DNA from 2 places in the Nonomuraea sp. NPDC050227 genome. Region 1 is predicted to be linked to the other one. Evidence: riboswitches for the same ligand, from Rfam matches in the RefSeq annotation. Region 1 holds a riboswitch; the other holds the start of a gene.
The links. Region 1 has a riboswitch for thiamine pyrophosphate ahead of thiC (phosphomethylpyrimidine synthase ThiC). Riboswitches for the same ligand answer to the same signal wherever they lie in the genome.

Region 1 (3,556 bases):
ACTACGCCGCGACGAAGGGCGCGATCAACGCCTTCACCTACTCGATGGCCCAGAACCTGGTCGAGCGCGGCATCAGGATCAACGCCGTCGCCCCCGGCCCGGTCTGGACGCCGCTGATCCCGGCCACGATGCCGGAGGAGAAGGTGGCGAAGTTCGGCGCGCAGGTGCCGATGAAGCGGGCCGCCGACCCCGACGAGATCGCCCCTTCGTACGTGTTCTTCGCCGCCGACCGGCTGTCCTCGTACTACACGGGCGAGGTGCTGGCCCCGATCGGCGGCGAGACGCTCCCTGGCTGACCGCGCAGGTCAGAGGTAGATCGAGCCGCCCTTCCCGAGGAACTCGGCCGCCTTGTCGGCCATGCCCGCCCGCACCTCGTGGCTGAGCTTCATCGAGCAGAACTTCGGGCCGCACATCGAGCAGAAGTGCGCGGTCTTGGCGGGCGCGGCCGGCAGGGTCTCGTCGTGGAAGGCGCGGGCGGTGTCCGGGTCGAGCGACAGGTCGAACTGGTCCTCCCAGCGGAACTCGAACCGGGCGTCCGACAGGGCGTCGTCCCACGCCTGGGCCTGCGGGTGTCCTTTGGCCAGGTCCGCCGCGTGCGCCGCGATCTTGTAGGTGATCACGCCGGTCTTGACGTCGTCGCGGTTGGGCAGGCCGAGGTGCTCCTTGGGGGTGACGTAGCAGAGCATGGCGGTGCCGTACCAGGCGATCATGGCGGCGCCGATGCCCGAGGTGATGTGGTCGTAGCCAGGGGCGATGTCGGTGACGAGCGGGCCGAGGGTGTAGAAGGGCACGTCGTCGCAGAGCTCGCGCTGCAGGTCGACGTTCTCCTTGATCTTGTGCATGGGCACGTGGCCGGGGCCCTCGATCATGACCTGCACGTCGTGCGCGTGCGCGATCTTGGTCAGTTCGCCCAGGGTGCGCAGCTCGGCGAACTGGGCCTCGTCGTTGGCGTCCGCGATCGAGCCGGGGCGCAGCCCGTCGCCCAGCGAGAACGTCACGTCGTAGCGGGCCAGCAGGGCGCACATCTCGTCGAAGTGCTCGTACAGGAAGCTCTCGCGGTGGTGGGCCAGGCACCAGGCGGCCATGATCGAGCCCCCGCGCGAGACGATCCCGGTCTTGCGGCGGGCGGTCAGCGGGACGTGCGCCAGCCGCACGCCCGCGTGCACCGTCACGTAGTCGACGCCCTGCTCGCACTGCTCGATCAGGGTGTCGCGGTAGACCTCCCACGACAGCGCCTCGGGCCGCCCGCCCACCTTCTCCAGCGCCTGGTAGATGGGCACGGTCCCGACCGGGACGGGCGAGCTGCGGATGATCTGCTCGCGGGTCTCGTGGATGTTCGGCCCGGTGGACAGGTCCATGACGGTGTCGGCGCCCCACCGGGTGGCCCAGGTCATCTTCTCGACCTCCTCCTCGATCGAGGAGGTGACGGCGGAGTTGCCGATGTTGGCGTTGATCTTGACCAGGAAGTTCCGGCCGATCGCCATCGGCTCGGACTCCGGATGGTTGACGTTGGCGGGGATGACCGCCCGCCCGGCCGCGACCTCCTGCCGGACGAACTCGGGCGTCATCCCCTCCCGGACGGCCACGAACTCCATCTCCTTGGTCACCACGCCGCGCCGCGCCGCGCCGAGCTGGGTGACCGGCGACCCCCACGCCGAGCGGTCGGTACGCGACGGCCCCGAGGTGTCGTAGAGCCGCACCGACGTGCCGTTCGACAGCCTGACCTCGCGCATCGGCACCTGAAGGTCACCGATGTAGATCTTGGAAAAGCGCGCGTCGCTCATCGCGCAAACTCCCTTCGCCGGCATTATCCGGAGCAGGTTCTGGCGGTCGGCGGCTGACAGCCGTCCTCTCAGCCCGGTCCGCACCGGGCTCCCGCGTTGGTCATCGCGATCATAACCCCGCGCGTGGCAGGATCAAGGGGATGTCCGATCCCATTGCGCACACGACCGCCACCTACGACCGCATCGCGCGCCAGTTCGACGAGCAGTTCACCGAACCGCCCCCCTCGTTCGCGGCCTTCCGCGACCGGTTCGCCTCAGCCCTGCCCGCCGGAGCCACGGTCGCCGACCTGGGATGCGGCCCGGGGCGCGAGTCGGCCTGGTTCGCCGGACGCGGCCTGACCACCGTGGGCGTGGACCTGTCGATCGAGATGGCCAGGCTCGCCGCCGGGCACGGCGTGCCCACCGTCCTGGGCGATCTGCGACGCCCGCCGCTGTCGCCGGCGTCCCTGGACGGCGTCTGGTCGGCCGCGGCCCTCGTGCACGTGCCGTCCGAGCAGACCGAGGCGACGCTGCGCGCCTGGCACGCGGCGCTGCGCCCCGGCGGGGTGCTCGCGCTGACCACCGCCCTGGGCGACGGCGAGGGCTGGGAGCCGGTGCCGTACCGGACGGAGTACGAGCGCTGGTTCGTCCACCGCGACGCGGGCGACCTGCTCGCGGTGCTGGACGCGGCCGGGTTCGCGGTCGCCTGGCACGAGACGAACGTCACCCACCGCACGTGGTTCAGCGTGCTGGCGACAGCGCGCAGCTCTCCCCAGCCCTAGTCTCCAGGTCGAGCGCGAACCCGGGGCCGCGCAGCCGGGCGGTCCCGCCGCGCGCCGACGACAGCCTGACCTCGACCGGCACGCCGTCCGCCCAGGTCACCCCGACGGTGAAGCCGCCGCGGGCGCGCAGCCCGTCGAACGAGCCCGCGCGCCAGGCGGCCGGCAGCGCGGGCAGCAGCTCGATGACGCCGGCGTGGCTCTGGAGCAGCATCTCGGCCACCCCGGCGGTCGCGCCGAGGTTCCCGTCGATCTGGAACGGCGGATGCGTGTCCCACAGGTTGGGCAGCGTGCTGGCGCGCAGTTGCCCGCTCAGCATGGTCAGGGCGCGGTCGCCGTCCTTGAGCCGGGCCCAGAAGTTGACCTTCCAGGCCATGCTCCAGCCCGTGCCGCCGTCGCCGCGCGCTTCGAGGGTGGTGCGCGCCGCGGCCAGGTGCTCGGGGGCGGTGAGCTGCGTCCCGGGGTGCAGGGCGTAGAGCTGGGAGACGTGCCGGTGCCGGTCGGACGGGTCGTCGAGGTCGGCCTTCCACTCCTGGAGCTGCCCCCAGGAGCCGACCCGCAGCCCGGGATCGAGCCGGTCGGCCGCCGCGCGCAGCCGTCCGGCGAACTCGGCGTCCACGCCGAGCGTGCGCGCGGCCGCGGCCGTGCAGGCGAACAGTTCCCGGACGATCTGCTGCGGCATGGCCGCGCCCGCGGTGAAGTCACCGTGCTCGGGCGAGTACGCGGGCGAGACGACGAGGCTGCCGTCGCGCGCGTCGGGACACAGGTTGGCCAGCCAGAACTCGGCGGCCTCGCGCATCGCCGGATAGGCGTGCCCGCGCAGGTAGCGCTCGTCCCCGTCGAACAGGTAACGCTCGTAGAGCTGGCGCACCAGCCAGCCGGCGGCGTCCGGCATCCAGAACGACGTGGGCCAGTCGTGCACCCCCGTGAACCCGAACGGGTTGGTGTTGGAGTGCACCGCCCACCCCGCGGAGCCGAACATCGTTCGCGCGGTCTCGCGTCCGGGCGCGCGCA
Region 2 (3,556 bases), on a different contig from region 1:
CGCCGGCTGCGTGCCTGTCTGCACCGCCGCCTGGGCCGCGGCCTGTGTGCCTGTCTGGGCCGTTGTCGGGGCCGCCGTCGGGGGCCTCGACGTCGCGGACGGGGGCGTCGTGGACGGTGTCAGCACCGCCGACGTGACCAGGGCCGCCGTCAGGGGGGCCAGCAGCACCCCGCCCCGATGGTGGCCGGTCGCCAGCACCAGCCCCGGGACCTCGCCCGCCCCGATGATCGGCAGGTTGTCGGGGGTGCCCGGACGCAGCCCGGCGACCACGTCGGCGACCTCCAGCTCGGTGACGCCCGGCACCAGCTCCCTGGCGTCGCGCAGCAGCTCGTAGAGCCCGCCCGCGGTCACCCGGGTGTCGAACCCCAGCTCCTCCTGGGTCGCCCCGAGCACCAGCTCGCCGTCGCCCCTGGGGACGAGGTAGACGGGCGCGCCGTGCACCATCCCGCGTACGCACCGGCCGAGCAGCGGCTGCGGCGAGCGCAACCGCATGATCTGCCCCTTGACCGGCCGGACGGGCACGTCGGCCAGCTCCCCGCTCCACGCCCCGGCGGCCAGCACCACCCGCTCGGCCGCGATCTCCGGCACCGCCGGCTCAGGCTGACCGAGCACGGCCTCAAGCCGCACCCCTGTCACAGCACCTGTCACGGCTCCCGCCACAGGTCCTGCCGCACCGCCTGCCCCAGCACCGATCCCAGCGCCGGTCCTAGAGCTGATCCCACCGCCGGTCAGAGCGCCGGTGCCAGAGCTGGTCCCAGCGCCTGTCGCGGCGCCCGGAGCGGCGTCGCCGTCGCGCAGCAGGCCGGTCACCCGCGCCCGCACCACGGGCACGCCCAGCCGGTCGAGCGCGGCCAGCAGCGCCGCCGTGACCCGGCGCGGATCGACCCAGGCGTCACCGGGGGCCAGCAGCCCGCCGCGCACCGAAGGGGCCAGCATGGGCTCCAGACGCCGGCACTCGCGCCCGGTCAGCCGCTCGACCCGCAGCCCCAGCTTGTCCATGAACGCCGCCAGGTCGTCGAGCGCCGCGAGGTCGTCGGCCCCGAAGGCGACGTCGAGCGTGCCGTCGGCGCGCAGGTCGAGCGCACGACCAGCGGCCCCCTCCGGCCCGATCACCCCGAACGCGCCCCCGAACGCCTCCCCGGCCCTCGCCCCGGCCCCGCCACCGGGACCGCCGCTCAGCCCCGTGCCGAGACCCGCCCCAGAGCCCGCACCGAGATCGGGGCCGAGGCCCGCGTCGGCGGCCAGTTCGGCGGCGAAGGACGGCCATCGGCTCAGCGAGGCGGCCCCCAGCCGCAGCAAAGGCTCCTCGGTGTAGGCGACCTCGCTGACGGGCGCCAGCATCCCGGCCGCCGCGTAGGACGCCCCGCGCCCCGGGGCCGGATCGACCACCGTGACGGGCAGCCCCTCGCGGGCCAGCCGCCAGGCGATCGACAACCCGACGACGCCGCCGCCCACGATCACATTCATCCGCGCTCCCTTCGCCGGCATGATCCGGATCAGGTGTCTTGCGGTCGAAGGCCCGCTCAAGCCTTCCTCTCAGCCCGGTGACGGCCGGACTCCCGCGCGTCTTGCGCCTCCAGCCTACGGCCTCGGCGCGACGTGCCGGCACCGCCCCCGTTATGGTCATGAACGTGAACCATGTCGTAGTGGTGGGAGCGGGCCTGGCCGGGCTGCGCAGCGCGGAGGCGCTGCGCGGGCGCGGCTTCACCGGACGGATCACGCTGATCGGCCAGGAGCGCCATCGGCCCTACGACCGTCCGCCGTTGTCCAAGGCCGTGCTGTCCGGCGCGGCCGACTCCAGCTTCCTGGAGGCCGACCTCGACGCGCTGGAGGTCGACTTCTGGCCAGGGGTCACCGCCAAGGCCCTGCGCGAGGGCGTCGTGGAGACGACCGAGGGCGAGCTCGGCTACGACGGCCTCGTGATCGCCACCGGCACCGAGCCGATCACCGTGCCCGGCGACGGCCCCCAGCACGTCCTGCGCACCCTCGACGACGCCCACGAGCTGCGCGCCGGGCTCGTGGCCGGAGCCCATGTGGCGATCATCGGCGCCGGCTGGATCGGCGCCGAGGTCGCCACCGCCGCCCGCAAGGCCGGCTGCTCGGTGACCGTGATCGAGGCCGGCCCCGCCCCGCTGGCCAACGCCGTGGGCCCGGAGATCGGCGCCCGCACGCGACACTGGTACGACGGCATCGACCTGCGCCTGAACACCATGGTCGACGAGGTGGACGAGGGCGGCGTGCGGCTGGTGGGCGGCGAGTTCGTCCAGGCGCACGTGGTCGTCACGGGCATCGGCGTGCGCCCGGCCGTCGAGTGGCTGGCCGGCTCCGACATCGACCTGCACAACGGCGTCGTCACCGACGAGCACCTGCGCACGTCCATGCCGAACGTGGTCGCCGCCGGCGACTGCGCGGCCTGGTGGTCGCGCCGCTACGGCGTCCGGCTGCGCGTCGAGCACTGGGACACCGCGCTCGGCTCGCCCGAGGTCGCCGCCGCGACCCTGCTGGGGGAGGAGGCCGTCTACGACCCGGCCCCCTACTTCTGGTCCGAGCAGTTCGGCCACATGGTCCAGTACATCGGCCACCACCCCTCCGGCGACCGCCTGCTCTACCGGGGCGAGCCCGAGGGCAAGTGGTCGGCCGTCTGGCTGACGTCCGGCGACACCCTCGCCGCCGTGCTCGCCGTCGACCGGCCCCGGGACTACGTGCAGGGCCGTAGGATCATCGAAGGCGGGCATCGCCTCGACACAGAACGCCTGGTAGATCCAGAGGTCCCCCTACGGGATTGTGTTGTTTGAGCAAGGACGGCATGTGGTAGTTGTGGTTTCGTGACGCTTTCTGTTGCACAGATCGACCGGGAGACCGACCAGCTCGTCGACGAGTGGCTCACTCTCCCCGAAGTGGCCTCACGCCTCGACCTCTCGATCGGGCGGGCCAAGCAACTCCTCAAGGACCACAAGCTGCTCGGCGTGCGCCGTGGCGGCGGCGGGCCACAGGTTCCCGCGGTGTTCCTCGACGGGAAGGACGTGATGAAGGGCCTGCCCGGCACACTGACCGTGTTGCAGGACGCCGGCTACGACGACATCGAGTCGTTGCGCTGGCTCTTCACCCCAGACGAGTCCCTGCCGGGGTCGCCCATCGAGGCGATCAAGGCCGGCCGTCACACGGAGGTCAAGCGGCGTGCCCAGGCCCTCGCTTTCTGAGGCCCGCCTCTATCTCTGCACCGACGGCCGCCGCGACCGCGGCGACCTGGCAGAGTTCCTCGACTCGGTGCTGGCCGGCGGCGTGGACATCATCCAGCTGCGGGAGAAGGGCCTGGAGGCACGCGAAGAACTCGCGCTCCTGGAAGTCTTCCGCGACGCCTGCGACCGGCACGGCAAGCTGCTGGCCGTCAACGACCGGGCGGACATCGCCTTCGCCGCCCGGCCCGACGTGCTCCACCTGGGGCAGGACGACCTTCCCGTGACGGTCGCGCGAGAGATGCTCGGCGACGACATCGTCATCGGCCGGTCCACCCACTCCGTCGCCGAGGCGTCCGCCGCGGCCGTGGAGGAGGGCG

Region 2: linked by a shared signal. The riboswitch ahead of ACIBK9_RS30025 (FAD-dependent oxidoreductase) and the one ahead of thiC (phosphomethylpyrimidine synthase ThiC) in region 1 are both predicted to bind thiamine pyrophosphate.

What each region holds. Positions count from the first base shown of each region.
Region 1 covers NZ_JBITJF010000009.1:5,050-8,605, reverse strand. Annotated here, with positions in the region: gene ACIBK9_RS31330 (SDR family oxidoreductase) at 1-296, shown strand, start outside; gene thiC (phosphomethylpyrimidine synthase ThiC) at 306-1,784, opposite strand; TPP riboswitch at 1,777-1,889, opposite strand; gene ACIBK9_RS31320 (class I SAM-dependent methyltransferase) at 1,925-2,545, shown strand; gene ACIBK9_RS31315 (glycosyl hydrolase family 95 catalytic domain-containing protein) at 2,505-3,556, opposite strand, start outside.
Region 2 covers NZ_JBITJF010000008.1:220,444-223,999, reverse strand. Annotated here, with positions in the region: gene ACIBK9_RS30025 (FAD-dependent oxidoreductase) at 1-1,467, opposite strand, end outside; TPP riboswitch at 1,457-1,573, opposite strand; gene ACIBK9_RS30020 (FAD-dependent oxidoreductase) at 1,626-2,795, shown strand; gene ACIBK9_RS30015 (Rv2175c family DNA-binding protein) at 2,826-3,200, shown strand; gene thiE (thiamine phosphate synthase) at 3,178-3,556, shown strand, end outside.